4 regions of the Intrasporangium zincisolvens genome follow, and region 2 is predicted to be linked to each of the others. Evidence: predicted binding sites of a transcription regulator. Region 2 holds the regulator's gene; each other region holds the start of a gene.

Region 1 (7,564 bases), on a different contig from region 2:
ACGCGGAGTACCCCCGCACGGCCGAGATCGAGCAGCGCTGCATCCGCATGCTCGCCGACCTCTTCCACGCACCGGGCGAGACCACAGGCGCGCGCACCCAGGGCTCGTCGGAGGCGATCATGCTGGGCGGCCTGTCGCTCAAGTGGAACTGGCGCACCCGTCGGCAGGCCGAGGGCGGCTCCACGGAGCGGCCGAACCTCGTCTTCGGCGGCGACGTGCACGTCGTCTGGGAGAAGTTCTGCCGCTACTTCGACGTCGAGCCGCGCATCGTCCCGCTCCAGCCGGGGAAGTACACGATCGGGCCGGAGGACGTCGAGCCCCACGTGGACGAGAACACCATCGGGGTGGCAGCCGTCCTCGGCACGACCTTCACCGGCCACAAGGACGACGTCGTCGGCATCAACGACCTGCTCGTGCGGATCAAGCAGGAGCGCGGCCTCGACGTGCCGCTGCACATCGACGGGGCGAGCGGCGGCTTCGTGTGGCCGTTCCTCTACCCCGACTCGCCGTGGGACTTCCGGCTCGAGCAGGTGCGCTCGATCAACGTGTCGGGGCACAAGTTCGGCCTCGTCTACCCGGGCATCGGCTGGCTGGTCTTCCGCGAGGTCGCCGACCTGGCACCCGACCTCGTCTTCAAGGAGAACTACCTCGGCAAGACCGACTCGACCTTCACGCTGAACTTCTCGACCGGCTCGGCGATGGTGCTCGCGCAGTACTACAACCTCGTGCGCTACGGCCGCGAGGGATACACGTACATCATGCGCAACATGCAGGAGAACGCCAGGGCGCTCGCCGACCAGCTCGAGGCGATGGGGCGGTTCGAGCTGATCGGCCGCGACGAGGAGCAGCTGCCGCTCGTCGCCTTCCGGCTGTCCGGCGAGCACGACTACAACGAGTTCGACATCGCCTGGCAGCTGTCCGCCGAGCGCGGCTGGATGGTGCCGGCGTACACGATGCCGCCCGACGCCCAGGACGTCACGATCATGCGGGCCCTGGTCAAGGAGACGATGAGCCGCGAGCACGTCGACACCCTGTCCCGCGACATCGAGGCGGCCTGCGCGACGCTCGCCGCCAAGGGCGGGGCGCACGAGTCGGAGCGCGCAAAGATGGTCGTCGGCCCGGGCCACTGACCGTCGTCAGTCGGCCGGCTGTCCGGCGAGCCAGTCGCGCCACGCCGCATACCCGCCGATGACGTCGGTGGCCCGGTGGATGCCGAGGTCCTGCAGCGACGCCGCGGCCAGGCTCGAGGTGTAGCCCTCCTGGCACAGGACGACGACCTCGAGGTCGTGGCTCGCGATGGGGAGCGATGCGTCGCTGCTCGGGTCGAGGCGCCACTCGAGGACGTTGCGCTCGATGACGACGGCGAAGGGCAGCTCGCCGTTGGCCCGGCGCTGCGCCTCGGGGCGGATGTCGACGACGACGGCGCCGCGCTCACGGACCGCCGCGTCGGCCTCTTCGGGCGTCACGCGGTGCAGGTGCGAGCGGGCCTCTGCCAGGACCTCGTCGATGGTGCGGCTCACCAGTCCACTCCTGCTGCCTGCTCCTCCTCGACGACGAGCGCGCCGTCGATCTCACGATAGCTCGTCATGAGCGTCAGCTTCGGTGCGTAGACGTGGAGGCTGACCGCCGGGTCGGGACCGAGGTTGGTGACCCGGTGCAGGTGGCGGCGGCCGAAGGTGCGCTGGTCGCCCGGGGTGAGTCGGATGCCGGGGCCGGTGACGCGTCGGACGTCGTCGAGGTCGACGGCGCTGCGATAGCCGGCGACCTCCTCGGTGAGGACGCCCTGGAGCACGACGAACGAGCCGGAGCTGCCGCCGTGGTCGTGCCACGGCGTTCCCTGGCCGGGCAGCCACGTGAGCAGCCAGGCCTCGTGGTCGTCGTCGGCGTGGAGGCGCGCGTAGTAGCGGGTGACCGGGTCGAAGTCGACGAGCCGCGACCAGAGGGTGTGCTGGCGGGAGAGGCGTCGGGCCGTGTCGGCGAGCTGGACGGCGGTGCGCGGGGCGTGGCGGGACATGGTGTGGCCTTTCGTGGATGCGGTGGTGACGGCGCGGGCGCAGTGGGTCGGAGGTGAGGGATGGGGGTCGGCTCAACGAGCCGTGCGACATCGCTCCGGGGCGCTGGGCATCACATAACTGCACGTTTCCACGATTGCAACCATAACTTATGGAAGTGGATGAGTAGGAATTCGCGTCCGCCATGTGGCGAGATGCTGTGGGTGGCTGTCCGGAAAAGGGGCGGCGTGCTGTCGGTGCCGGGGCCTAGGTTTCTCGGGTGAGCCTCGAAGCGCAGCCCAGTCGCGACGCCCAGCAACGCCCTGCTGACGCGTCCTCGCCCGATGCCGCGCGCGCGGTTGCCGAGCCGGCGTCGAACCGATGGCTCGTGCTCGGGGCGATGAGCCTGACGCTCGTGCTGTGGGCGTCCGCCTTCGTCGCGATCCGCCACCTCGGCCACTCCGTGCCGGCCGGCGCGCTGTCGCTCGGCCGGCTCCTCGTGGCGTCGGTGGCGCTCGCGGTCCTCGTCTTCCGCCGGCCGCGCACGTGGCCGGCCCGGCGTGACTGGCCCCTCCTGCTGCTGTGCGGCATCGCGTGGTTCGGCATCTACAACCTGGCCCTCAACGAGGCCGAGCGACGCATCGACGCCGGCACCTCGGCGCTCATCGTCCAGATCGGCCCGATCATCGTCGCGCTGCTTGCCACGGTGTTCCTCGGTGAGGTCATGACGCGGTGGCTGCTCATCGGGATGGCGGTCGGTTTCGCCGGCGTCGTCGTCATCGCGCGCGGGTTCTCCACCGGCAGCTCGGGTGACCTCGTCGGCGTCTGGCTCGCGGTCCTCGCGGCGGTCACCTACGGCATCGGGGTACTCGCGCAGAAACCGCTCCTCGGGCGACTGCCCGGGCCCGAGGTCACGTGGATCGCGTGCGTCATCGGCACCGTGACCTGCCTGCCGTGGACCGGCCAGCTCGTCGACGTCGTGCGCACGGGCGACTCGTCGTCGCTGCTGTGGATCGCCTACCTCGGGGTCTTCCCGACCGCCATCGCCTTCACGACGTGGGCCTACGTGCTCGCGCGGGGGAACGCCGGCACGGTCACCCTGACGACGTTCCTCGTGCCGTTCATCGCGACCCTCATCGCCTGGGTGCTGCTCGACGAGGTGCCGCCGGCGCTGACCTTCCTCGGTGGCGCCCTCTGCATCGCAGGCGTTCTGCTGACCCGACGCAAGTCCCGGCCGAAGGTGCGTGCCTCCTAGCTGCTTCCGCGCTCCTCGCCAAGACGTCCGGGCTGCTTGCCCGTCGGTGTGCGCCTCCGAACCGGCCTGTGCGACAGGATCGGTCGTGCAATCGGGCATGGTGACAACTCTTTCATCTAACTCGAACATGTGTTCTAATTGACGGAAGAGACTACCTGGCGAGAGGAGGGCGGCGATGCCCTACCTCGACGCGCCGCCCGCGCCGGGCGTGCCCGGTCGTCTGGCTCGGGTCCGGCGCATCCTCGCCGCCGACCGGTTGTGCCGTGAGGGCGGGCCGGGTGCCGCTGGCGTGACCCGACCGGGCGGGTCGGGCGCGGTGGTCGTGCTCGAACCCGGCGTGCCGGTGCCGGTCCCGGGCTCACGGGTGGGCAGTCTCGTTGCTGCTGCTCCGGTCGGGTTCCGGGACGAGCGGCTCGACGCGTGGGGTGACCGGGTGCTGTCGCAGGTCGAGGCGCTGGAGCGGGCCAAGGCGCGGCTGGAGAGCAGGCTGCTGCAGGCGTATGCGGCGCTGCACACGATCCAGGCGCAGCAGCTGGCCCGCATGGTCACCGCCACGCCGGTGCCGCTGAGCACCGACCGGCTGGTCGCGGACGAGATCGCAAGCGCGACCGGGGTCGGCCAGGCGGAGGTGTCCCGGCGGCTCGAGCTGGCCCTCGCGGTGCGCCGGCACCGGGTCCTGCACGCGGGCCTGCGCCAGGGGACGGTGAGCCTGCACCGGGCGGTGACCGTCGTCGCCGAGACCCGTCACCTGCCTGACGCGGCCCTGCCCGCCCTGGAAGCCACCGTCCTGGCCCCGGCCCCCGACGGCACGGTCGCCTCGCAGCGGCTGTTCCGGACCCGGCTGCGGCGCGCCGTCACCGCCGCCGACCACCGCGGCACCGACGAACGCCGCACCGCCGCGACCCTGCGCCGGGGCGGGTTCGGGCGCCTGACCGAGGACGGCATGGGCGTCCTGACGCTGACCGCCACGGCCGAACGGGTCGTCGGCGTGCTGGACCGCGTCGACGCGCTCGCCCGGGCCGCCCGCGCCGCCGGCGACCAGCGCACTTTGGACCAGCTGCGCTCCGACCTGCTCACCGACCTCGCCCTCTTCGGCACCACCCCTGAAGGCCCGACCGCGAGCGCGCCGGCCGCGGTGGTGCGGATCGTCGTCCCGTTCGAGGTCGCCACCGGCACCGCGGACACGGCGTGCGAGCTGCCCGGGCACGGCTGGGTCACCGCCACCCATGCCCGAGCGATCATGACCGCCCCCGGGTCGATCTGGCAGCGCCTCGCCGTCGACGTCGACACCGGCACCGCGCTGCAGCTGTCCACCGACCGGTACACCCCGACCCGCGCCATGGTCGAACACGTCCGCGCCGTCGACGGCATCTGCCGCGCCCCCGGCTGCCAGGTCCCGGCCGACCGCTGCGACCTCGACCACATCACCCCCTGGCCCACCGGCCCCACCCGAGTCTCGAACCTGCAGGCCCTGTCCCGCGGCTGCCACCACCCCAAGACCGCCGGCGCCTGGACCGCCAGACGCGAAGACCCCGGCGGCGACACCACTCCTGGCGGGGGCGGCCCTATCCGATGGACCACCCTGGCCGGCCGCGACTACATCACCTTTCCCAAGAACTGGCGCGAAGCCCTCGCCGACCCCGGCGCTGGCATCGGAACCGGCCCGCCCCGGCCAGAACCCGATCCGGATCCCGAACCGCCACCCTTCTGACACAAAGCAGTACGTGACGTGCTGTCCGGCTGGGATGGCCAACGCCTACGGGGCGTCTGTCGACTTTGCGCGACTTGTCGCCTGCAGGCGGGTCGAGGGTGCTGTCGCGGACCGCGTCGCTAACGACGCGTTGGTCGCGGTGTCAGGCTCGTGCATGGTGCGCTCGACGGCTGCGCTTGTTGCCTGGGTGTTCCCTGTCCTCCCTGCCTGGCAGGGAGGTGTTTCGGGCGGCGGAACGAGGTTCCAAGCGGCCGACAGTCCGCAGCAACTAGGTCGGGCCAGGTCGTGCGGTCGGGTCGTCGGAGGGTGTGGGGCGGGTCAGCGCAGGAGGCTGAGGTCGTGCTGGGCTCGGGCGGTGTCGCGGTCGAGCTCGGCGTCGGCTCCGAACGGTGCGCGGGGCAGGCCGTGGGTCCGGCGGTGGGCCGGCTCGAGAGCGGCGGCCAGAAGGGCGATGAGGGCGATGACGATGATGATGTCCATGGCAGAAATCCTCCGCCGATCAAGATGCCGCCACGAGTGGCAGAACTGACGTACCCCATTCATTTCCTGCCAGTCTCGTGCGAGACTCGTCAGATGCTGCGCACCGTCGCCGTCGTCGTCCAGGAACCCGTCGCCGCCTTCGAGCTCGGCGTCCTCTGTGAGGTCTTCGGCATCGACCGGACCGACGACGGCGTCCCCGCGTTCGACTTCCGCGTCTGCTCCTCACGCCCAGGCGAGGTCCACCGGACGACGAGTGGCATCGGCGTCGTCCCGACCCACCCGCTCGAGGCTGCGCGCGACGCCGACCTCGTCGCCGTGCCCGCCGGCACCGTCGACGGACCCTTCGACCCCGCGGTCCTCGACGTGCTCCGCGACGCCGTCGACCGCGACGCCTGGGTCCTCTCGGTGTGCTCGGGGGCGTTCTCCCTCGCCGCGGCCGGCATCCTCGACGGCCGCGAGGTCGCAACCCACTGGCGCTACGCGGCGAAGCTCGCTGAGGTCTGCCCGAGCGCCACGGTCGACCTCGACGTCCTCTACGTCGAGGACGGACGCGTCATCACGAGTGCCGGCACCGCCGCGGGCATCGACGCGTGCCTGCACCTCGTGCGCACCGAGCTCGGCTCCGAGGTGGCCACCCGGATCGCCCGCCGCATGGTCGTGCCCCCGCACCGCGCGGGCGGCCAGCGCCAGTACGTCGAGACGCCGGTCCCCGAGCAGTCCTGCGACTCCCTCCAGGACGTTCTCGACTGGGTCCTCGAGCACCTCGACGAGGAGCACTCCGTGCCCTCCCTCGCCCGCCGGGCCGCCATGTCCGAGCGCACGTTCGCGCGGCGGTTCGCCGCCGAGGTCGGCACGTCACCGCACCAGTGGCTGACCGGCCAGCGGGTGCTGCGCGCCCGCTACCTGCTCGAGACGACCGACCTCGACGTCGAGCGGATCGCGCGCGAGTGCGGGTTCGGCACCGCCGCCATCCTGCGCCACCACTTCCAACGACGCATCGGCGTCCCGCCCATGTCGTATCGGCGGACCTTCACCCGCGAGCCGGCCTAGGCGCCGACGCGCACCGTCGAGTCCCACCGCCACTCGGTGAGGCGGGGCCGATCGCCGAGCGGGAGTCGTCCGGCGCAGTGCAGCAGCACCTGGGCAGGGCTGCCGGCGGGCGCGTCAGGGAAGAGCCGCGCGACCACCGGAGCGCAGAGCGCGTCGGGCGGCAGCCACTCGACGCCGAGCCCACGTGCGATGTCGTAGCCGTGGACGAGCGTCTCGAGGGCGCCCATCGCGGCGAACCCGTCAGGATCCGAGATTCCGCACGGGTGCCAGGCCCGGGCCTCGAGCGGCGCCGCGTCGACGGCAAGGCGCAGCAGGTCGCCGCACATGACGACGACGTCGAGCACCTCCGCGTTCGTGCCCCGCTCCTCGATGACGGCCTCGACCGGCAGGTAGCCCGCGACGGGTCGGGCCAGGACCTGCGAGGCGTAGGAGAAGAGGTCGTCGGCGATGTGTGCGGCCGTCCGCCGGCATGACCACTCCACATCTCCGGCCGCCACGGACCAGTCGGCCTCGGCGGCCGGCGTCAGCGCCCGCCGCAGCTCCTCGGTCGCCGTCCCCACGAGCTCGCTCATCGATGACATGTCCCGACCGTAGCCGCGCGCGCCGACGCCCGGCCGGGGTGACAGGACCTCGATGCCGCCGTCTTCGGTCGTATGTCTCCAGCACTAGAGAGCCGGATACGACGCCAGCGTAGCTTCGACAGGACAGCGGCGGTTACCCCCAGTAGGTTGGCTGCGGTCGAAGCGAAGGAGCCTCGCCGTGAGCCGTGCCGCCCGCCTCCTGCCGGTCCGCACCACTGCCGCCGTCCTCGTCCTCCTCGGGGGAGTGACCGGCGGTGCCGTACCGGCCTCGGCCGCACCCGATGCGACGCCGCCGCCACCCAGCGCGTCCTCCACCGCGGTGGGTGGCGGCTTCTACGACCCGCCCGCCACCGTCGTCGGGTCGCCCGGCACGGTCATCCGGTCCGAGGCGATGACCTTCTACCTCGACCCGCTCCGTGTCGTGCCCTCCACCGACCGTGCGACGCGCGTCATGTACGTCTCGCGCGACCGGGCCGGCCGGCCCGACGCCGTCACC
Region 2 (7,564 bases):
TTGCAGCAGTGCAAATCCGGAAATTGGGGGCGGGCCCCTGACGGATGTGTATCGGATGTGGGTGGACGAGAAGGGCAAGGCGCTCCCAGCCGCGAAGTGGCCGGCCCCCTACACGCCGGGCAAGAACATCTGGGCCTACGTCGGCTCCACCTGTCTGCCCAACTTGGTTCCGGATGCTGACCCGATACCCACCATCGACATGATTGCCGAGGCGTTTCATCGGACGCCGTGGGCGAAGGGTGCGATCTCGACGCAGCCAAAGGGGAACACGACCCTCGTCAACCTCAAGACGTTCTACAAGGTCGACTGGGCGAGCGCCGGTTTCGAGCCGGGCGAGATCGACCTCGTCGACCCCGCGACGATGTTCGGCTACCGCGTCGAGATCCGGCCCAAGCTCGTCAGCTACGTCTACCGGTTCGGCGACGGCACGAGGGAGGGCCCGACCACCTCACCGGGCGGTGTCTATCCCGACGGCGACGTCATCCATACCTACCGCGAGCCGGGTACCTACACCTCGCGCGTCGACGTCACCTTCGGCGCCGACTTCCGGATCAACGGCGGGGCGTGGATCGCCATCCCCGACACCGTGACCGTCCCGCAGCCCGGCACGCCGATCACCGTCAAGGAGGCCCGAGGCGTCCTCGTGCGCAACTGACGCGTCCGCGGCCGGTCACTCGGCGACGGCGTCGACCTTGCGGGCCTCGACCTCGGCGGTGTCACGCAGGTCCCAGAGCTCCTTGGTCTGCGCGATCCAGTAGGTGCAGAACAGCACGATGATGATGACCTCTCCGATGAGGATCACGTGGTCGAACCCGTGCAGGGTCAGGTGCGCCACGACCGTGACGGTCAGCAGCACGGCGAGCGTGCCGGCGATGGCGAGGTACCAGCGCTTGTAGGTCAGCGCTTCGTCGGTCGAGGTGTGCCGGTCCTCGACGCGGAAGGCGCTCAGCACCATGACCGCGATGACCCCGGCCACCATCGTCGCGGCCGCCAGGCCGTGGCTCAGCGCGATGAACCGGTCGGGCAGGGCGAGGAAGAGCACGAGCTCGAAGATGATGACGGCGCTGCAGGCGGCCGTCAGTAGCGTCGTCCGGAGAGGTGGGCGCCGGGCGGGGTCGGCCAGCTCGTCGCGTCGCAGCGACACCGTCACGACGAGCGCGACGAACCCGACGGCGATGAGCGCCCACACGTTGTTGTTGACCGCGTCGGAGATCGCCGCCGTCGACAACGCGAACGGGTTCGTCGACCCGGCCGTGCTGCATCGTTCGTCAGGCACCGTCGGCACCATGGCGACCACGAAGGCCATGAACCCGGAGAAGTTGAGCAGCACGTCCTCGGCCGGCGAGTGACCCTTGTAGACGACGAGCGCGGCGCCGAGCGCGAAGAGGCTGCCGACGAAGACCGTGCGGGACGGCGTGAAGTAGTACGCGCTGATCGAGCCGAGCCAGCACGTCCCGTTCGTGCCCCACCACCACTGCAGGACGACCGACAGCAGCAGCATGAGCAGCATCGCGACCATGCCGCCGCGCAGGTAGCGGTAGGTGAAGACGACGTCGCGGTCCGGACGGTCTGACATGGCGTCCTCCTGAGGCGAGTGTGTCTCTCAGAGTGGCGAACCCAGCCGCCGGATACGCCGCGACGCGCCGCGGAACGTCCGCGGCGCGTCGAGAGGGGAGGCGTCAGAGCGAGGAATGGGCGTCAGATGCGGCGCAGCACCGCGGTGACCTTGCCGAGGATCGTCGCGTCGTCGCCGTCGATGGGGTCGTAGGCGGCGTTGTGCGGCAGCAGCCAGACGTGGCCGTCCTTGCGCTTGAAGGTCTTGACGGTGGCCTCGTTGTCGAGCATCGCGGCCACGATGTCGCCGTTCTCGGCGTTCGGCTGCTGGCGCACGACGACCCAGTCACCGTCGCAGATGGCGGCGTCGACCATCGAGTCGCCCTGGACCTTGAGCAGGAACAGCTGCCCCTCGCCGACGACCTGGCGGGGGAGCGGGAAGACGTCCTCGACGACCTGCTCCGCGGTGATCGGGACGCCCGCGGCGATCTTGCCGAGGACGGGCACGTACGAGGCCTCCGGACGCGTGTCGCCGGCGTCGGTCTCGACGTCGTGCCGCCCGGAGCCGGCGGACCGGCCGCGACGCGTGGGCTCGTCGGCGGCGTCGGGGGAGACGACCTCGAGGGCACGCGGGCGGTTGGGGTCGCGGCGCAGGTAGCCCTTGCGCTCGAGCGCGGCGAGCTGGTGGCTGACGCTGGACGGGCTCGCCAGGCCAACGGCCTCGCCGATCTCGCGCATGCTCGGCGGGTAGCCGCGCCGGTCGACGGAGTTGCGGATCACCTCGAGCACGCGTCGCTGCCGCATCGTCAGGCCGTCGCCCTTGTCGCGGTCGGGAAGCTCGGTCACGCCCATGGTGTCCCCTTCGTCGCCGGCCCAGAGCCCGTGATCCGGGTCGCTGCGGACCCAGTGTCAGTGGTGACTGGTGTGGTTGGTGGTGTGAGGAAAGCCTACGGGGTTCGAACACAGTTGCCAAACACGTGTTCGATGCGTGTCTCGACTTCCTCGAACATACGTGCTACAAATCGTACAGACGTTCGATCGAACACATGTTCGCAAGCCAGCAGGAAGGGGAGGTCAGCATGAGCGTCGTCGCACTTGAGGCCGTTCGTCAGCAGCGTGAGCTGGAGTCGGGGGACTCCGTTCCTCGTCCGAGGCCGCAGCTCGTTCTCGTTCCCACCGGCCGTGAGGCCGTGCGCGCTGCACGCGCCGAGCAGCCGCCCCTGCGCCTGACGCGGTTCGGGCGCCTCGTCGTGACGCTGCTCGTCACGGCGGTGCTCGTCGCGCTGGGCCTGGGCCTCGCCGGTCAGCTCGCCTCGGCCGCCGATGCGCCACGCTCCGTCACGGTCGAGCCGGGCCAGACGCTGTCGGGCATCGCCGCCCGCGAGCTGCCCGGCCTTCCGGTCTCGGATGGGGTCGCCGAGATCCAGCTGGCCAACTCACTCTCCACGTCGATGATCCACGCGGGCCAGCGCCTCGTCATCCCGGTTCCCTGACGTCACCTCCGCGCGCGTTCGTGTCGCGCGGATCTCCGACAGCCGCGTTGGCTCCACCTCCAGCGGCTGGCGTGCCCGGCGCTTCGACCCCGCCGGTCCGCCCGGACGCCGCACCCCTCTCCGGGTGCGGCGTCCTGCTGTCACCGGCCTGCTCGGCTCGCCTGTGGACGACCTGACGCCTACGGCCGGCCGATCGCGACCTCTGTGGATAGCCAAGTCTGCGATCCGAAAGTCCTTCCTACCGTGGGGATCTCAGGAAGGAGTAGGCATGCGCTACGAGGTGGACCCCACGACCGTCGGCGACGCAGCGGCCGAGATCGAGGCTGCGCTGGCGCGGCTCGCGTCGATCCGTGCCGATCTCGTGGTGGCGGCGGTGTCGTCAGGGCTTCCGAGCGGGGAGGCCGCGGCGTCGACACCGCGTCTCGTCGAAGCGTGGCGCGACAGGTTCCGGGACGCTCGACTCGAGCTGCTCGGTCTCGGCTCCGCGCTGGGGGCGGCTTCCAGCCTGTACGAGGCCGTCGAACGGACGGCGGCGGCGTCCCTCTCCGATGGGTCCGCCGGCGGTGCCCCGTGACGACGCTCGACGTCGGTCGGATCCGGTCGAGCAGGCCGGAGGTTCTCCTGGCCGCGGCGCAGGGACTCGAGAGGTGCCGGCTCGACGTCGAGGCGGTCGTCATCAGGCTCCTGCGTGGTCGCGCTCGTGGCTGGTCCGGTCCGGCCGCGGCAGCAGCGGCCGCCCAGGCAGCGGCGCTCGTCGCCGGTCTCGGCCGGCTCGGCGCCTGCCTCGCCGCGTCGTCGATCTGCCTGGGGCAGGCGGCCGACCGCGTCCGCACCGCGCAGGACCTGCTCAGCCGGGCCGACGAGCGCGCGGCCGCCGACGGCGCGTGGGTCGACCACGAGGGCACCCTCTTCCTGCCGGTCCGTGCCGCCGGCCTCGACCCGGTGCTCGAGGCGTACCAGGCCCGCCGAGACGTGCTGCTGCGGGAGGAGGTGCACACCTACCTGCGACAGGCCGTCCGTCTCGCCGCCGATGTCGATGCCCGCCTGGCCGCCGACCTGCTGGCTGCGGCGCGTGGTGGTCCGGCTGCGGCGCCGGTGCTCGCGGCCGGGGGCGTTCTTCCCGTCCCCGCGCCGCCGGTGGTGCTCCACGACGCCAGTGGCGCCTACGCGTCGGCGGCCTGGTGGCGCTGCCTCACCGACGCGGAGCGCAGGTCCGTGGTCCGCGACCACCCCCAGTGGCTGGGGCCGCGGGACGGCATCCCGGCGACGGCGCGTCACGAGGCCAACCTCGCTCTCCTCGCCGAGGCCGAGCGAGCGGCAGCGGCTGCCCTGGCCGCCGAGCGGGACCAGCCCGCGAACGTGCTCGGGGTCGACGTGCTGGCACCGGCGCGGCGCCGGGTCGAGGACCTGCGGGCCGTGCGCGCAGTCCTCGGGCGACGGGACGGCGTCCTGCGCCGCCTCCTCTTCCTCGACGCCAGGGGCAGCCAGGTCAAGGTCGTCGTCGCGCAGGGCGACGTCGACACGGCCGAGCACGTGGTGACGTTCGTCGGCGGGCTGTCGACGAAGGCCCGCGACGACCTCGAACGGTACGACGACTGGTTCACGCCGTTGCGTCAGCAGGCTCTGCGCGAGGGAGAGGGCGCGGACACCGCCATCGTGACGTGGATGGGGTACGAGGCTCCGCAGCCCTACGAGATCGTGACGTCCCGCGACCGCAGCGTCCTCAACCCGAAGATCGCCCGCGACAACGCCGATGAGCTCGCCGCCTTCGTCACCGGTCTGGGAGCAGCGCGCGACGAGCCCGTGCACCAGACCGTGTGGGCGCACTCGTACGGGTCGGTCCTGGCGGGCAACGCTCTGCTGCTGGACAGCCCGATCGACGACGTCGCCGTGTTCGGATCGCCGGGAGTCCCCTTCGACCGGATCGAGCGCACCGGCCTGAAGGCCGGGTCGTTCAACGTCCTCGAGGGAGGCCACGACGTCGTCGCCCACCCCGGGTGGCCGCTGTTCGGACGCCACCCCGACACCGTCAGCGGAGCCGTCTCGCTGTCGACCACCGCGCTGAAGGACCCGACCGCGCCCTGCAACCTCTGGCGCGGAATCGGCTCGGGCGCCGACGACCCGTCACGGACGTCAGCGGGCCACACCCAGTACCTGCGGGCGGGCACCGTGAGCACAGACAACCTCGTGGCGGTGGCGGTCGGCCGGCGCGACCTCGTGGTCCAGCAGACACCGGTCGAACGGTCGTGCATCACGATGCCGACGATGCCGCCACCGCCTGCGGAGGTGGCGATCAGGCTGGCGACGTCGGTGGCGGGTGCCCTCGCGTCGCGTTGAACGGGCCGGAAGGCCGCGTCAGGCTCCGCCGACGGCGGGAGGGGTCGTGGGCAGCTCGAACCAGAACCGGGACCCACCCTCGGGAGCCGGGTCGACACCGATGGATCCCCCGTGCACCTCGACGATGCGCTTGCACGTGGCAAGCCCGATCCCGCTGCCCTCGACAGCGGTGGACGCCCGGGTGAAAAGCTGGAAGACGCTTTCGCGGCTGGCCTCGTCGATGCCGGCCCCGTTGTCCTGAACGGTGATCCGCCATCGGTCCGCGTGCTCGACCGCCGTGACCGTGACGAGGGGGTCGACGTCCGGACGGGTGTACTTGAGGGCGTTCGACACGAGGTTGAGCAGCACCGAGTAGAGCTGGGCGCCGTCGGCCCACAGAGTCGGCAGCGGCTCGGCCATGACGGTCGCGTTTGCGTGCTCGATGCTCGGCCCGAGGTCGGTCAGGACGTCGGAGAGCACGGCGTCGAGGTCGGTCTCGGTGCGCTCGAGGCGGGCCCCGACCCGGGCGTGCGTCAGGATCTCCTCGATGAGCCCCGCCATCCGCGTCGAGGCCCGGAAAGTCGTGCCGACCAGGCGTGTGGCCAGCGGGTCCTCGACGACGGACTCGCGCTGCCCGAGCATCTCCGCGCTGGCCATGATGGCCGACAGCGGGCTGCGCAGGTCGTGGCTGACCTGACCGGCGAAGACCGACAGCAGGTCGTTCGAGCGGCGGAGCTCGTCGCGGGCAGCGGTCAGGTCGGACAGCGACTCCTCGAGCTCGCGACTGCGCAGCCGCAGCTCGAGCACGTCGACGATCCGGTCGGCGAGGACGGTGAGCGCGTGCTCCTGTTCGGGTGTCAGCGTCCGCGGCTCGCCGTCGAAGACACACAGCCGGCCGATGATGACGTCCCCGGGCGTCGTCAGGGGAGCGGACGCGTAGAAGCGGACGTCGCCGAGGAGGCCGGTCACGAACGGGTTGTCGCGGAACCGCTCGTCCATCGCGGCGTTGCGCACGACGACCGGCTCCGGCCGGTCGAGCACGACGGCGCACATCGAGTCCTCGCGCATGCAGATCGAGGCTTCGAAGCCGAAGGTGGCCACCTGGTGCTGCTGGGTGGAGGTGATGAGGTTGATCGCCGCGTTGGGCACCGCACAGATCTGCGCCGCCATGTCGACGAGGGCCTGCAGATCGCGGCTGGGCCCGCTCTCAAGCACCCCGTAGCGCCCGAGGAGGGCATCACGCAGGTGCGCCGGCTCGTCCGAGGGGAGCAGGGCCGGGGTCGCCTCGTCGAGTGTCCGCTTTGTCACGCCTTGATCTTGCGACAAGTCCCGGCCGTCACGCACGTCGAGGGTGTGCGTGTCGCCCTGACCGCTGGTCTCCGGAGCATCCCGGGCGAGTTATACAAGGGATCTTGTATGTCTGGTCGGTGCCCAGCATCGTGGGCCCATGCCCCGACGCACCGCGGCCGAGCGCCACGCCACCACGACGCCGACCGACGCCGACGCCCTCGGCGCCGAGACCGGAGACGCCCTCCTCGAGGTGCTGTCCGCGTTCCACCACCCGACGCGTCGGTGGATCTGCGAGCTGCTCTCCGTCGAGGGGCCCTCGACCGTCGGGCAGCTTGCCGGCCGCACCGGTCTCGCCGTGGGCTCGGTGAGCCACCACCTCGGTGTGCTGCACCGGCACGGGTTCGTCGAGCCGGCACCCGAGCTGGCCCGTGACACGCGGGAGAGCTGGTGGCGCAGCCGACCCCGCCGGTTGTCGTGGGACGCCTCCGACTTCGTCTCGGGCACGGTGGCGCGCCGCATCGCCGCGACCGCGGAGGCAGAGAACTTCCGTCACCACGTGCGCGCCGTCCAGCAGTGGCTCGCGATGTCCGCTGCCGCGCCGGAGGAGCTGCGACGCGCTGCTACCGCCACCGACACCCTCGAGCAGGCGACGCTCGAGCAGATGCGCGACCTCGGTGCGCAGCTCACCGAGGTGGTGCTCACCTGGAGCGCGGAGTGTCGGGAGGACGCCCGAGCCCGTCCGGAGGCCGAGAGGTATCCCGTGCGCGTCGGCACCCGCGTCTTCCCCAGCGCGCCGGTGAAGCCGTGAGCACGATGACGGCGCCGGCCCTCGTCGGGGCTCCGCCGCCGCCGCTGCGGCGCGACCGGATGGTGCGCACCTGGGTCGCCGCGATGTTCCTGTCCTGGTTCGG
Region 3 (7,564 bases), on a different contig from region 2:
TCGGCCAGGCCACCGAGCACGTACGCACCGAGGAGCACGTGCACGTCGTCCGGGCCGGCGTTCATCGGGTCACTCCCATCTCGTCGAGGATCACGCGCAGGTTGCGCACGGCGTAGTAGGCCCGCGACTTGACGGTGCCCTCCGGCACCCCGGCGCGGACGGCGGTCTCGGCCACCGAGAGTCGTTCGTAGTAGAGGCAGCGGACGATGTCGCGGTGGGCCGGTTGGAGCCGGCCGAGCGCCTCCTCGACGAGCACCTGGTCGAGCGCCCGGTCGAGGGCGGCGTCGTCCGCGGCGACCTCGACGAGCTGCGCCTGCTGGGGGCGGCGGGTGGCGGCGCGGTGCTGGTCGACGATGAGGTGCCGGGCCGTCGTGATGAGGTAGGCGCGCAGGTTCTCGGCCTCCGGCGCCTGTCGCCAGACGCGGAGGATGACCTCCTGGACGATGTCGTCGACGCGGTTGGCGTCGTTCGTCGCCCGCCACACGACGCGCCGGAGCATCGGGCCGTGCTCGCGGTAGATCTCCGCGACGGCGTCGTCGTCGAGCGGCATGCGACCCTCACCTCCTTGCGTTCGCGCGTGCTCTCGTAGGCGAGGACGTCGCCGCCCGGCCTGCGGTTCACCCGCCGCCACACCCCGAACCGTCTCACGCCCGCCTAGCGTGGGGGCATGGACAGCGCACCGGCACCCGACGCGTCGGGCGTGCCGCAGCCCGACGCGTCCGACCCGCACCCGGTCACCGGGCAGCGCTTCCCGTCCCCGGTCCCGCCGGGCACCGGATGGCCCGGCGACCCGGCCGATGCGTCGACGCCGGTGGCGCGCACCCCCGCGCAGGTGGTGCGGCTCGCGCGCTCGGCGGCGTCGGTGCCCGAGCTCGACGCCCGGGTCAGCGTCTGCCGGGCGTGCCCGCGCCTCGTGCAGTGGCGCGAGTCGGTGGCCCGCACCGGGCGGCGCGCGTCGTTCGCCGACCAGCCGTACTGGGGGCGCCCCGGTCCGTCGTTCGGCGACCCCGAGGCGCGGGTGCTCGTCGTCGGCCTGGCCCCGGCGGCCAACGGCACCAACCGGACCGGGCGGATGTTCACCGGCGACCGGTCGGGCGACTGGCTCTACGCCGCCCTGCACCGGGCCGGCTTCGCGAGCCAGCCGACGTCGGTGGCCGCGGGCGACGGCCTCGAGCTGACCGGACTGCGCATCGTCGCCACGGTGCGCTGCGCCCCACCGGAGAACAAGCCGTCGGCGCAGGAGAAGGCGACCTGCGCGCCGTGGCTCGACCGCGACCTCGAGCTGGCCGAGCCCTTCGTCGAGTCGCTGCTGGCGCTGGGCTCGATCGGGTGGGTCGCCGCGATCGGCGCCGCCCGACGCCGCGGCTGGGCGGTGCCGCGCCCCAAGCCCCGCTTCGGGCACGGCGCCGAGGCGATGCTCGTCACCGCGTCGGGGCGTCCGGTGCGCCTCGTCGGCAGCTACCACGTGAGCCAGCAGAACACCTTCACCGGCAAGCTGACCGAGGCGATGCTCGACGAGGTCCTCGCCCGGCTGTGACCCGTGGCAGGATCGGCCGACGTGACCGATCCCCACGCTGCTCCGACCGCTGCCGCCACCACCTACCGCTCGGAGGTCGGTGAGGCCGACGCTGCGCTCGACCAGCGCCTCTCCGACGAGCTCGACGTGGTCAACGCGGCCGCGACCGTCGGCACGCCCGCCGCCCGCGAGCTGACCGTGCGCCTGCTCGACGCGTCGGGCGAGCTCGCCGCCGGCGTCAGCGGCTGGACGTGGGGCGTCGCCGCCGGCATCGGCATGACGTGGGTGCGCGACGACGCGCGCGGCCAGGGCCTGGGGGAGCGGCTGCTCGCCGACTTCGAGACCGAGGCCCGGGCACGTGGGTGCACGCACGTGTTCGTCACGTCGTTCACCTTCCAGGCGCCCGGGTTCTACGAGAAGCAGGGCTACCGCGAGATCTTCCGCTGGGAGGGCGTGCCGACCGCCGACTCCGACGACGTCCACCTCCGCAAGGAGCTCTGACCCACCGGTCCCCGACGCGTCAGCCCTGGCCCTGGTTCGCGACGCGCCACCCCACCGGGGTGCTGACGAAGCAGAGGCTCCACGGCTGCTCGCCCGCCTGCATCGACCCGTCACGGCTCTCGGTGCTCGTCATGCGGAACGGCACGCACTGCTCCTCCTCGCCACCGGCCTGCTCGGCGGTGAGGACCGTCGGACCCCCGAGGTCGCCGTAGGAGGTCATCGTCGGTGACGTGCACCAGGCGAAGAGCTCCTCGCGCACCGTCATGGCCCGGGTGAAACCGCAGTCCTGCCGCACCGCGGCGTCGAGGTACGCGGTCGCGGCGTCGCGGAGGGACACGCCCGCTGCGGGCAACGGTCGCTGGGGTGGCTTCGGCTGCGAAGCCTCGTAAGCCCACACGCCGCCGGCTCCGGCACCGAGCACCACCAGCGCCGCCAGCACCCCCATCCGAACCCGCTTCCGAACCCCTGTCATGTCCGCATGGTGACAGCCCGGAGCGCGCTTTGGTGCTGATGACGTTGCGGAACGGATCCTCACGTGGGGGCGAACCGGTCACGGTCAGGCGGTGTTCGCGAGACGCTGGCGGGCATGGAGACCATCAGCATCCCGTGCCCGACGAAAGGGTGCGGCGGAGTCGTCACGGTGACCGCGGAGCCGGTGCACGGCGGGACCGCGTGGCGCATCGACCGTCAGGACGGCGAGCCCGCGCTGGCCTGCACCAACGCGTGCGCCTCGCCGGCCGACCTCGAGCTCCCCGTGCTCCGCGAGCTGCAGGCCGGCTAGTCGGTCGAACCCGGCCATCAGCCCGGAGGTGGCGACGCCCCGGAGGGGTGGAGGTCGACGAGGTGCAGGTGCAGCGTGCCGCCGGTCGGGGCGGGGTAGCTGCGGCCGAGGCGTGGTCGTGGTCGGCGGGGCCGTGGCGGCGGCCCGACGGGTGTGTCGAGCGATGGCTGGGGTGATCGGGTCGGTGGGCCGATGGGCCAGCCCTGCCGGGTGTCGACCCGGAGCCCGTCCGCTGTGGTGGGGTCGCCGGTGATGGCGTACTCGCCTCGGTGGTGGCTGTCGTGGTGGAAGGTGCACAGGCACAGCAGGTTGTTCAGGTCGGTCAGGCCGCCGTCGCGCCAGTGCACGCGGTGGTGGACCTCGAGGTAGTCGGCTGAGCTGACCGGGCAGCCGGGGAACCGGCAGCCGCGGTCGCGGTCCAGGACGAGGACGCGGGTGCGGTGCGGGACGACGCGGTGGGTGCGCCCAACGTTGACCGGGTGGCCTTGCGTCTCCCACACCGGGACCAGGGTGCCGTCGCAGGTCAGCCCGTCGACGACGTGCCGCGGCAGGCGCGGGGTGCCGGTGAGCCAGCCACCGGTCGTGTCGAGGTGCACCTGCACCCGGTATCTAGCCCGACGCGCCGGAGTCTTCTCGGTGCCGACGTCCAGCGACCGGGTCGCGAGCAGCACAAGCGCATCGGCCCAGGTGATGCGTCGCGGGCCGGGGGTGGTGGCCGGATCGGTGTACGGGTCCCACTGGTGCTGGGCGTCATCGCCGTCGTGGCCGTGTGCGGTGTCGGTGACGGCGTGGAACAGGTGGTCCTTCGCCTCCGCGAGGGCCGCCCTCACGAGCTCGCCGACCTCGGCCGGGGCGTCGTACCGCAGCCGGAACCGGCCATCCGCGTCGACGCCCATCGACAACGTGGCCGGCTCGACAACCTCTGGCTTCGCGGCCGGGTCCTGCTCGGCGGGCAGGAGCCGGCCCTCCTCGTCGAAGGTCCGCGGTTCGAGGGTGAAGTCGTACCGGGCGACCGAACGCTGCAGCTGCGGCACCGTCGCGTGCCGGGCGAACTCCGCCACCGTGGCATCGAACGCCGCCGGCGCGTGCCGCGCGACGACGGCCGCCTGGTCCAGGCTGATCCGCCCGTCCCGCAGCGCCGCCGCGGTCTCCGGCAGCTCACCCGCCCGGCGGGCCATCAGCACCACCGCGGACGCGTGCCCCCGCGACAAACCCGCCCGGACCACGAGCCAGTGCTCCGGCGAACGGATCCCGGCCGCCTGCCACGACCCCTCCACCAGCGCCACCGCCACGGCGTCGACGAGCCGGCCGTGCGCGTCGTGCAGGTCGGCAGCCAGGGACGCGACGAGGTCCCAGTCCTGCTCGATCACTGCTTGCGACATACCTTTATCGTACAGGTGTTCGAATGGAGAGGAAAGGGTTGCCCACACCCAATTCCTTTGGACTCCAGTCCGTTTCGTCAGGCGGCACGGCGGAAAGCCGGTCTGATCGCTAGTCCTTGATCGACGTCCGGACCCGCGTCGGGTGACGATGGAGGATGGCCATGACCCGGTTCCCCGAACCCGCGAGCACGCTCGACCTGCGCGGCCTGCTCCTCGACTACCTGGACTTCTACCGCGACGTCGTCATCGGCAGGGTCGAGGGCCTCGATGCCGACATGTTGCAGGACAGTGTCGTCCCTTCCGAGTGGACCGCGGCAGGTCTGCTCAACCACCTCGCCAACGTCGAGCGTCGTTGGATGGCATGGGGTTTCGAGGCCGAAGACCTGCCAGACCCGTGGCGTGACGCCTCGGCCTCCGAGCGCGATGCGGGCTGGGTGTCGCCGGCGGTTGGAGTGCAGGAGCTGGCCACCCGGGTGCGACGCGCGGGCGCGGACACCCGGCGCATCGCCGAGGCGCACGAGCTGACCGACCGCGCGGCCGTCGGCGGGCGCTTCACCGACGTGGAGTCCGCCCCGCAGCTCCAGTGGGTCCTGCTGCACCTGATCCAGGAGTACGCCCGGCATGCCGGGCACCTCGACATCTGGCGTGAGCTGCACGACGGTGCGGTGGGTGAGGTGTCAACAGCAGGGGGCGACGCGCGCGGGTTAACGTGAGGGCATGTCCGGTCAGCCGTACTGGGAGAGCGCCGTCGAGCGACAGATCCGCGAGGCGCAGGAGCGGGGCGACTTCGACAACCTGCCCGGCGCCGGCAAGCCGCTCGACCTGGGCGACTCGGGCGACCCCGACTGGTGGGTCAAGCGGTTCGCGCAGCGCGAGAACCTCGACCTCGGCGGGGCCCTGCCCGGTGCGCTGGCCCTGCGCAAGGAGGCGGCCGGCTACCCGCAGGCCCTCGCCGACGTCCGCACCGAGGCACAGGTGCGCGAGATCGTCGAGGACTTCAACAAGCGCGTCCTCGCCGACCGGCTGCGCCCCGCTGTCGGCAACCTGCCGCCGATGCTGGCCCGCACGCTCGACGTCGACGAGATGGTCGCCGCCTGGCGGGTGCTGCGCGACGAGCGTGAGGAGCAGCTGCGCGCCGCCCGCGAGGAGCGCGAGGCCGCCGCCGCGTCCGCCCGGCAGCCGGCCGGATCGTGGTGGTCGCGCCTGTTCGGCCGCGGCTGACAGGCAACTGGCGGGCGGCTGAGGAGCCCTACCCAACCGGCGCCCTGCGTGTCACCATCACGGGGAGCCGTGTCGCGCTGACTCCACCGGTCGCCGCGGCACCCGTCGCGAAGGTGCGCATGTCTGCAGCCAGTGGACTCGAGGCCGCCCTGACTGCGTTCGAGGACCCCGCAGCCAAGGCGCGTGACCTGCTGCGCCTGCACCGCGACTGGTCGCGCACGCGTGAGGTGCCGCCGCACGTGCGCGGCGTCGTCGCCCGGTCGTGGGGCCGGCAGCCGGCCGACGCCGGACGCGTCTCGCTGCCCATCGCCGACGACGCCCTCCTCGCGCGGCGCGACCGTTCCAGCGTCCTGGGCTCGGTCGTGCCGCTGCTCAAGGAGCGCCTCCTGCCGCTCGCGAACGAGGCGGGCAACGAGCTCGTCATCAGCGACGACGAGGGCTACCCGCTGTGGATGTTCGGCCCGTCGTTGGTCCGGCGCCGCAGCGAGGGCATCGGCTACGTCGAGGGCGCGCGGTGGCGCGAGTCCGACGTCGGCACCAACGCGCTCGGCACCGCGATGGAGGAGCTGCGCCCGGTGCAGATCTTCGGCCCGGAGCACGCCCGCGAGGACCAGCACGCCTGGGTCTGCACGAGTGCCCCGGTCGTCGACCGCCGGGCCCGGACGCCGCTCGGGGTGGTCACCCTGAGCGGCGCCTTCCGCACGGCCCACCCGCACACCCTCATGCTCGTGTCGATGGCGGTGCGCGAGGCCGTGCAGAAGCTCGCCGGCGAGCACGAGCGCGACCTGCGACGCGTCGCCCGGGCCAGCGAGTCCCTCACGACGCGTGGGCGTTTCGTCGTCGTGGACCGGCACGGCTGGGTGGCGCGGGCACAGGGCTGGGGCCTGGGCGAGCGTCCCTGGGTGCCGAGCGGCCTGCGGGCCGGGTCGCTGTGGGTGCCCGAGCTCGGGCACGTCGTGGCCGAGGAGGTCGCGGGCGGCTGGGTGCTCCGGGAGGATGCGTCGGTCGCGAGCCTCGAGGTGGTGCGGCGCCCGACGCCGCGGGCCCTGCTCACCTCGGAGGGCACGACCACCGAGATCCCGCTCAGCGAGCGCCACCTCGAGATCGTCGAGCTGCTCGTCCGGCACCCGGAGGGCCTCGGCGTCACCGCCCTCATGGGGCACCTGTCCGGGGCCACGACGGCCGTCACCGTGCGCGCCGAGATGTCCCGGCTGCGCAAGCGACTCGGTGGCCTCCTCGAGAGCCGCCCGTACCGCCTCGCCGTCCCCGCCTCCGTCCGCGACTGACGCGCGGCCGGGTCCAGAGCGCTGCAACCCTCTGCAACGCTGTCGGCCGCCCTGCGCCCGCACCTAGCGTCGCCCCATCAGCCCCGACGTGGACAAAGGAGTTGGCGATGGCGGACAACACGACGCAGGCCGGGCCGGCCGGACGATGGCTCGGCGACCTCGCGGAGGCGATCGCCTCGGGCGAGAGCGGCCGGGTCACCGCGCTGTTCGGCGACGAGTGCTATTGGCGCGACCTCATCAGCATGACGTGGAACCTGCACACCGCCGAGGGCCGTGACGCGATCGGTGCGATGCTCGACGACGTCGGGCCCGACGCGTGGCCGACCGACCTCGTCGTCACCTCCGAGAGCGAGGCCGACGGCGTCGGCGAGGCGTGGTTCACCTACGGCAACGCCACCTTCACCGGCAAGGGCCTCGTCCGCGTCCGGGACGGCAAGGGGTGGACGATCCTCACGAGCGCGCAGGCGCTCAAGGACTTCCCCGAGCCGTCCGGACCGCAGCGGGTCCGGGGCGCCGAGCACGGCGTCAACGTGTCCACCGAGAACTGGCTCGACCGGCGCACCAGCCAGGTCGACGCGTGGGGCAGCGACGCGCAGCCGTACGTCCTCGTCGTCGGCGGCGGCCAGGGCGGGATCGGCCTCGCCGCGCGGCTCAAGCGGCTCGGCGTGCCGACGCTCGTCGTCGACAAGTACCCGCGGCCCGGTGACCAGTGGCGCAGCCGCTACCACTCGCTGTGCCTGCACGACCCGGTCTGGTACGACCACCTGCCCTACCTGCCGTTCCCCGACCACTGGCCCGTCTTCACCCCCAAGGACAAGATGGGCGACTGGCTCGAGAGCTACACGAAGATCATGGAGCTCGACTACTGGTCGAACAC
Region 4 (7,564 bases), on a different contig from region 2:
CGACCACGACACCTCTTCCTGCAGGGCGATGAGCCGGTCGAAGCGCTCCTGCACGACCTCCTTGGGCACCTGGTCCTCCATCGTCGCGGCCGGGGTGCCCGGGCGGATCGAGTACTGGAAGGTGAAGGCGCTGGAGAACCGGGCGGCCCGGACGACGTCGAGCGTGCCCTGGAAGTCGGCCTCGGTCTCGCCGGGGAAGCCGACGATGATGTCGGTGGTGATCGCGGCGTCGGGGATGTGCTCGCGGACCGTGTCGAGGATGCCGAGGAACTTCGTGCTCCGGTACGAGCGACGCATCCGGCGCAGCACGTCGTCGGAGCCGGACTGCAACGGCATGTGCAGGCTCGGCATGACGTTCGGCGTCTCGGCCATGGCCAGGATGACGTCGTCGGTGAAGGCCGCGGGGTGCGGGCTGGTGAACCGGACGCGCTCGAGGCCCTCGATGTCGCCGCACGCGCGCAGCAGCTTGCCGAAGGCCAGACGGTCGCCGAACTCGACGCCATAGGTGTTGACGTTCTGGCCGAGCAGCGTCACCTCGACGACGCCCTGGTCCACGAGCGCCTCGATCTCGGCGAGGATCTCGCCCGGGCGGCGGTCCTGCTCCTTGCCGCGCAGGCTCGGCACGATGCAGAAGGTGCACGTGTTGTTGCAGCCGACCGAGATGGAGACCCAGCCGCTGTAGGCCGAGTCGCGCCGGGTGGGCAGGGTCGAGGGGAACACCTCGAGGCTCTCGAGGATCTCGACCTGCGCCTTGCGGTTGTGGGCCGCACGGTCGAGCAGGGCCGGCAGCGAGCCGATGTTGTGGGTGCCGAAGACGACGTCGACCCAGGGGGCGCGCTCGACGATGGCGCCGCGGTCCTTCTGCGCCATGCAGCCACCGACGGCGATCTGCAGGTCCGGGTTCTTCTGCTTGGCCGGACGCAGCTGGCCGAGGTTGCCGTAGAGCTTGTTGTCGGCGTTCTCGCGCACGGCGCACGTGTTGAAGACGACGACGTCGGCGACCTCCGGACGTTGCCCTGCGGGCAGGCTCGCGAGGTCGATGTAGCCGGCGGTCTCGAGGAGCCCGGCGAGGCGCTCGCTGTCGTGGACGTTCATCTGGCACCCGTGGGTGCGCACGTCATAGGTCTTCGGCATCGTCCTTCTCCGTCGCGTCGGCCGGTGGCGCGCGAACGGCGCGCGGGCCGCGTCTAGGGTACGGCGTCCGCGCGGCAAGCCGGTCCCCTCCGCCGAGGCCGACACCGCTCAGCAGGACGTCGACCGCCGTTCACCGTACGGTGGAATAACCGGACTATGGTCCGGGTTGAAGCAACTGCTTGACAGTTCAACGAAGTGAATGCCATACTTCGTTGAAAGTTCAATCAACTACTTCGAAGGACTGATCATGGGACTGTTCAACCGCTCCGCCGCCACGCAGGCCGCCCCGGCCGAGGCCAACTCCGTCGCCGTCGACGACATCACCGGCGAGTACACGATCGACCCGAGCCACACGCGCATCGGCTTCTCGGCCCGCCACGCGATGGTGACGAAGGTTCGCGGCCAGTTCGACGAGTTCGAGGGCTCGGCCCGCGTCGACACCGCCAACCCGGCCAACTCCTCGGTGACGGTCACCATCCAGGCCGCCAGCGTCACGACCGGCAACGAGCAGCGCGACGGGCACCTCAAGACCCCCGACTTCTTCGACATCGCGAACTACCCGCAGGTCACGTTCGTCTCCACCCAGGTCGAGCGTGACGGCGACGAGTGGGACATCACCGGCGACCTGACGATCAACGGCGTCACCAAGTCCGTGACGATCCCCTTCGAGGAGACCGGCTCGGCCAAGGACCCGTTCGGCAACACCCGCGTGGGCTTCGAGGGTGCTGTCACCATCGACCGCACCGACTGGAACCTCTCCTTCAACGCGGCCCTCGAGACCGGCGGCGTCCTCGTCAGCGAGAAGGTCAAGCTCGAGTTCGACGTCTCGGCGATCGCCGTCGTGCCGGCCCAGGCCTGAACCTCCACCTGAAGGTGAACCCCGCCCGAGCCTGAACGGACGCCGGAGCAGGCGTCCTGGACAGGTCACGGCGGGCCACCACGACGAAGGGCGAGGACCACCATGGTCCTCGCCCTTCGTCATGCCCGACCCCGCCCTCACAGACGGCCGGCTGCTGTCGATCATGTCGCCTCGCCCGGCCAATCCGGCCGGCCGGTCGGTCAGTCGCGCTGGTGCTCCTGCGCGAGGTTGACAGCGTCACGGACGACGGGCCAGGCAAGCTCGCCGGCGTAGCCCTTGCGGGCGAGCATCCCGGCCAGCCGGCGTGCCTGCACGTCGGGCGTGAGGCCGTGCATGGTCCGCAGCTTCCTGGCGACGAGCTCCTCGGCCTTGGCACGTTCGTCGTCGCCGTCGACCTGCTCCAGCGCCCCCTCAGCGACGTCCTGGTCGATGCCCTGCTTGCGGAGCTCGTGCGCGAGTGCCTTGCGCGCCAGCCCCTTTCCGGACTGCTTCGACCGGACGAGCATCTCCGCGTAGGCCTCGTCGTCGACGAGACCCACCTCCGCCATCCGGTCGAGGACGCGAGACGCGACATCGTCATCGCACCCGCGGTCGCGCAGCTTGCGGGCGAGCTGGGCGCGACTGCGCGGTGCCATGCTCAGCTGGCGCAGGACGATGGCGCGGGCCACCGACTCCGGGTCGGCATCGGGCGCCTGCTGCGTGGCGTCGGGCGGCGGCGCGCCGTCACCACCACGCGCTCGTCGGGCACCCCGACGGCGGCCGCGCTTGCCCCCCGGGTCCTCGTCGACGCCGGAGGACGGGGCGTCGGCCACACCGGGGCCGGAGCGCTGCGAGGACCGTGCACGGCGCGACGGCCGTGCGCTCTCGAACCCGGCGGAGCCGGACGCGGGTCGGGTGCCCCACGGGGCGCTACCGCTCCAGCCGGTCTGCTCGCCCCAGGATGCGCTACCTCCCGGTCCGTGCACCCCCGCGAAGCCCTCGGCCTCGGCGAGGATCGCCGCGGCCCGCGCCAACCGCTCCTCGACCACGGGGTCGACGGCGGCCGGCCGGGCCGGGCGTCCTGCTGCTGAGCCCACGATCAGAAGTCGACAGGAACGTCCGCACCCTCGGCGGGCTTGTCGACGCGCGGCCCGACGCCGAGCTTCTCCTTGACCTTCTTCTCGATCTCGTCGGCGAGGTCGGGGTTGTCCTTGAGGAAGTTGCGGGCGTTCTCCTTGCCCTGGCCCAGCTGGTCGCCCTCGTAGGTGTACCAGGCGCCGGCCTTGCGGACGAAGCCGTGCTCGACACCCATGTCGATGAGGCCGCCCTCGCGCGAGATGCCCTGGCCGTAGAGGATGTCGAACTCCGCCTGCTTGAACGGCGGCGACACCTTGTTCTTGACGACCTTGACGCGGGTGCGGTTGCCGACCGGCTCGGTGCCGTCCTTGAGCGTCTCGATGCGACGCACGTCGAGGCGGACCGAGGCGTAGAACTTCAGCGCCTTGCCACCCGTCGTCGTCTCGGGCGAGCCGAACATGACGCCGATCTTCTCGCGGAGCTGGTTGATGAAGATCGCGGTGGTGCCGGTGTTGTTGAGCGCACCGGTCAGCTTGCGCAGCGCCTGGCTCATGAGGCGGGCCTGCAGACCGACGTGGCTGTCGCCCATCTCGCCCTCGATCTCGGCGCGCGGCACGAGGGCGGCGACGGAGTCGATGACGATGATGTCGATGGCGCCGGAGCGGATGAGCATGTCGGCGATCTCGAGGGCCTGCTCACCGGTGTCGGGCTGCGACACCAGCAGCGCATCGGTGTCGACACCGAGCTTCTTGGCGTAGTCGGGGTCGAGCGCGTGCTCCGCGTCGATGAAGGCGGCGATGCCGCCCGCCTTCTGGGCGTTGGCGACCGCGTGGAGCGCGACGGTCGTCTTTCCGGAGGACTCCGGGCCGTAGACCTCGACGACACGGCCACGCGGCAGTCCGCCGATGCCGAGCGCGACGTCGAGTGCGATCGACCCCGTGGGGATGACCTCGATCGGCGGGCGGACGTCGTCGCCGAGGCGCATCACCGCGCCCTTGCCGTAGCTCTTCTCGATCTGGCCCATCACCGAGGCGAGGGCCTTGTCCTTGTCCATCACCGATGCCATTGTCTGGCCACCTATCTGCCGTCTGCGCTGCGGTCGTCTGCCTTCGACCCTGTACGACGGCGCTCGTGAGATCCGTTGTCGGGTCAGACGTTAGGGGCCGGCGCCGACATCGGGGTTCACCACGAGACGGCCTGTGGACGATGCCTGGGGCGACACCGGACCTGTGGAGAACAGTACCGAACACGTGTTCGAAGTCGTGCATCGACACGCCGTCGCCGCGCCGGGCCCGCCAGGACGCCCATCAGGACGCCGATCGCGACGGAGCCGGCGTCACGGCCCGGCCACCTGGCCGCCCTGGGCGCCGCGCGCGACCCGTTCGTCACGGCCCAGGCGCCGCGCCTCCGGCACGTCCATGTCCTCGCAGATCGCCTCCCAGACGCGGCGGGGCGGCTCGCCGTCGGCGAGGGCCTGGTCGACGGTCCGGCCGCCGAGCGAGCCGAGGACGTGGTCACGGGCGAGAGAGCGGGCGTACCCCGCCCCGAACTCGTCGTCCATCAGGGTCCAGAAATGACTCATGCGCACCCGCGCCAGTCTGCCACCCACCCCTGCGGGAACCGCCCGGGTCACGAGGTCGTCGCAGGTTCGCCGAACCCGCCCGTGGCCGTCGCCTGCAGGCGATATCGTCTCTCCGCCGCGCCACTGCCGGCACACCGACCTCCAGGGGAGCACCAGTCACATGTCCGATCCATCCCACGGCCCCGGCGGGCCCGCGGGCGGCCCGCAGTCCGTGCCGCAGTCCTACTCCTACCCCGACGCCGCTGACGCCTCCGGGGTCACCGACCCGGCCCAGGGCGTCGGCCTCGCCGACGAGCCGTCGACGCCGGGTGCGGGCAAGAGCCGACGCACCGGTCTGATCGCCGGCGGCGTCGCGGCCGTCGTGCTGCTCGGCGGGGCCGGCGTCTTCGCCGCGCAGCAGCTGAGCGGCGGTGGCTCGCAGCCGGCCGACGTCCTGCCGGGCGACGCCTACGCCTACGTGCGGCTCGACATCGACCCCTCGGCCGGGCAGAAGATCGCAGCGGTGCGCTTCCTCGGCAAGGTGCCGCAGATCCAGAACACGCTCGGCAGTGGCGACCCCCGCAAGAAGCTGTGGGACCTCGCCGCCAAGGACTCGAACGAGGCCTGCATGAAGGCCTTCAACTACGACAACGACATCGCCCCGTGGCTCGGTGACCGCATCGGCCTCGCCCTGCGTCCCGGCGGCACCAAGGACGCCCCGAACATCGCCATGGCCGTGCAGGTCAAGGACGAGGACGCGGCTCGCACGATGCTGACCAAGCTGCAGAAGTGCGGCGACAGCGGGTCGGACAGCGACCTGCGGATGAAGGACGGCTACGCCATCATCACGCCCAAGGGCGTCGGCGACGCGACGCTCGCGGCGACGGCCAAGGGCAGCCTCGCCCAGAACACGACCTTCACCGGCGACATGTCCGCCCTCGGCGAGCAGGGCGTCATGTCGGCGTGGATGGACATGGGCCGAGGCCTTTCCGAGCTGCAGAAGCTCGGCGCCACCAGCGGCATGGGGGCCGTGCCCACCGCGAACGCGAAGGGCCGCTTCACCGCCGCGCTGCGCTTCGACGCCGACTACGTCGAGCTCGCCGGCCTCGTCCGCGGCGCCGACGCCACGAAGACCGTCAAGGGCGACGGGTCCGAGTTGGCCAGCCTGCCGGCCAACACCATGGCGGCCCTGCAGCTCTCCGGGGGTGACCAGGCCGTCGACACCGCCTGGCCCGCGCTCAAGAAGCAGCTCGACACCCTCACGACCGGCGGCCAGGGCGGCCTCGAGGACATGGTCCAGCAGCAGCTCGGGCTCAAGCTGCCCGACGACCTCAAGGCGCTCCTCGGCCGCTCGTTCACGCTCTCGCTGCCCGACCAGGACTTCCAGTCCGCAGCTCCGGCCATCGGCGCGAAGATCGTCTCGAGCGACGCCAAGCGCGCCGACGCCGTCATCACCAAGCTGCTGCAGGCGGGCGGCGGCGGGGTCGACCTCACGCACCGCGTCGAGGGCGACAAGGTCTACGTCGCGACGACGTCGGACTACGCGGACGACCTCAAGGCCGGTGGCCGGCTCGGCGACTCCGACGCCTTCAAGCAGGCGGTCGGCGACGTCAGCGGCTCCAACGCGGCCCTGTTCCTCGACCTCGACAAGCTCGAGAAGCTCTACCTCCCCGGCGTCCACGGCCAGGAGAAGACCTTCCTCGAGTCGCTCAAGGCCGTCGGCCTCAACGCGACCCAGACGGGCGCCGGTGAGGCCACGTTCACGCTCCGCGTCCTCGGCAACTGACGCCGCATCGGCAGTAGCACGACCCACCCGGCCCCGGGTGACGCGAAGGGCCCCGCCTCGGCGGGGCCCTTCGTCGTGCTCCGGACGTCAGACGCCCGCAGCAACCCCCGCGACCCCGAAACCAGCTCCCGCGGGCAGGCGGATCTCGTTGCCCGAGTAGTCGATCCCACCGTCGACGGGTGAGGCGACCGACCACCAGGCGGCGTCGAGGTCGCTGACCTCCGTCGTCGGCTCGGCCGCCACGAGGGCCGCGGCGGCACCGACACCGACGTGCGACTCCATCATCGAGCCGACGATGGTGCGCAGGCCCGCGTCGTGCGCGCGGCGCAGCAGGTCGCGACCCACTGCGAGCGAGCCGCACTTGGCGAGCTTGACGTTGACGAGGTCGGCGGCGCCGAGCCGGATGATCCGTTCGAGGTCGTAGGGCCCGAAGCACGACTCGTCGGCCATGACCGGCAGCCCGACGCGCTCGCGCACCCACGCCAGGCCCTCGACGTCGTCGGCGACGACGGGCTGCTCGACGAACTCGACGCCGAGGTCGGCCACCTCCAGCGCCCGGATGACGCGGACGGCCTCCTCGCGCGTCCACCCCTGGTTGGCGTCGAGGCGGATGGCGACGTCCGGGCCGACGGCGTCGCGGACCGACGCGACGCGCTGGACGTCCGTGTCGGCGTCGGTGCCGACCTTCATCTTCAGGGTGGTGAAGCCGTCCGAGACCCGCGAGCAGGCCGTGTCGGCGAGGTCCGCGGCGGCCCCCGCCGACAGCGTGACGTCGGTGACGAGCACCGGCTCCGGGACGCGTCGGCCCTCGGCGAGCAGCGTGGCGACCGAGACGCCTTCCGCCTGGGCCAGCAGGTCGTGCAGCGCCGCGTCGAGCGCCGCCTTGGCGCCGAAGTTACGGGCCACGGTGCGGGCGACGACGCGTCCGAGGGCGGCGAGGTCGTCGCGGTCCTCGAGCCGGTGGCCCCGGACCGCGGGGGCGAGCATCTGCTCGAGGCAGGCCGTCGCGCTCGCCAGCGACTCGCCGGTGACCTGCCAGACCTGTGGTGCCTCGCCCCACCCGACCCGGCCGTCGCTGTCGGTGACGCGGACGAGGACCGTGTCGACGGTCTCGGTGCGCCGCAGCGCAGTGACGAAGGGGGTGTGCAGGGGGACGGACGACGCCGTC

The links. Region 2 encodes LexA, which represses DNA repair genes until DNA is damaged. Its sites were predicted from a motif close to TCGAACANNTGTTCGA; they were not measured.
Region 1: the regulator LexA is predicted to act here: its motif matches at 3,368-3,383, upstream of RY076_RS17665 (HNH endonuclease signature motif containing protein).
Region 3: the regulator LexA is predicted to act here: its motif matches at 4,188-4,203, upstream of RY076_RS02415 (HNH endonuclease signature motif containing protein).
Region 4: the regulator LexA is predicted to act here: its motif matches at 4,292-4,307, upstream of recA (recombinase RecA).

The regions. Positions count from the first base shown of each region.
Region 1 covers NZ_JAWIIL010000007.1:126,235-133,798, forward strand. The annotation lists gene RY076_RS17645 (glutamate decarboxylase) at 1-1,130, shown strand, start outside; gene RY076_RS17650 (rhodanese-like domain-containing protein) at 1,137-1,520, opposite strand; gene RY076_RS17655 (cysteine dioxygenase) at 1,517-2,014, opposite strand; gene RY076_RS17660 (DMT family transporter) at 2,272-3,246, shown strand; gene RY076_RS17665 (HNH endonuclease signature motif containing protein) at 3,422-4,957, shown strand; gene RY076_RS17670 (hypothetical protein) at 5,276-5,437, opposite strand; gene RY076_RS17675 (GlxA family transcriptional regulator) at 5,531-6,487, shown strand; gene RY076_RS17680 (maleylpyruvate isomerase N-terminal domain-containing protein) at 6,484-7,068, opposite strand; gene RY076_RS17685 (lipase family protein) at 7,247-7,564, shown strand, end outside.
Region 2 covers NZ_JAWIIL010000005.1:334,642-342,205, forward strand. The annotation lists gene RY076_RS15895 (hypothetical protein) at 1-655, shown strand, start outside; gene RY076_RS15900 (hypothetical protein) at 671-1,576, opposite strand; gene lexA (transcriptional repressor LexA) at 1,699-2,406, opposite strand; gene RY076_RS15910 (LysM peptidoglycan-binding domain-containing protein) at 2,634-3,047, shown strand; gene RY076_RS15915 (hypothetical protein) at 3,316-3,621, shown strand; gene RY076_RS15920 (alpha/beta hydrolase) at 3,618-5,384, shown strand; gene RY076_RS15925 (sensor histidine kinase) at 5,403-6,671, opposite strand; gene RY076_RS15930 (ArsR/SmtB family transcription factor) at 6,811-7,461, shown strand; gene RY076_RS15935 (MFS transporter) at 7,467-7,564, shown strand, end outside.
Region 3 covers NZ_JAWIIL010000001.1:526,942-534,505, forward strand. The annotation lists gene RY076_RS02385 (zf-HC2 domain-containing protein) at 1-65, opposite strand, end outside; gene RY076_RS02390 (sigma-70 family RNA polymerase sigma factor) at 62-550, opposite strand; gene RY076_RS02395 (uracil-DNA glycosylase) at 668-1,537, shown strand; gene RY076_RS02400 (GNAT family N-acetyltransferase) at 1,559-2,017, shown strand; gene RY076_RS02405 (hypothetical protein) at 2,037-2,354, opposite strand; gene RY076_RS02410 (hypothetical protein) at 2,604-2,798, shown strand; gene RY076_RS02415 (HNH endonuclease signature motif containing protein) at 2,816-4,180, opposite strand; gene RY076_RS02420 (DinB family protein) at 4,342-4,893, shown strand; gene RY076_RS02425 (DnaJ family domain-containing protein) at 4,898-5,401, shown strand; gene RY076_RS02430 (helix-turn-helix domain-containing protein) at 5,521-6,687, shown strand; gene RY076_RS02435 (flavin-containing monooxygenase) at 6,795-7,564, shown strand, end outside.
Region 4 covers NZ_JAWIIL010000002.1:816,157-823,720, reverse strand. The annotation lists gene miaB (tRNA (N6-isopentenyl adenosine(37)-C2)-methylthiotransferase MiaB) at 1-1,134, opposite strand, end outside; gene RY076_RS08115 (YceI family protein) at 1,382-1,993, shown strand; gene RY076_RS08110 (regulatory protein RecX) at 2,194-3,069, opposite strand; gene recA (recombinase RecA) at 3,072-4,115, opposite strand; gene RY076_RS08100 (DUF3046 domain-containing protein) at 4,386-4,637, opposite strand; gene RY076_RS08095 (DUF3352 domain-containing protein) at 4,792-6,396, shown strand; gene RY076_RS08090 (mandelate racemase/muconate lactonizing enzyme family protein) at 6,484-7,564, opposite strand, start outside.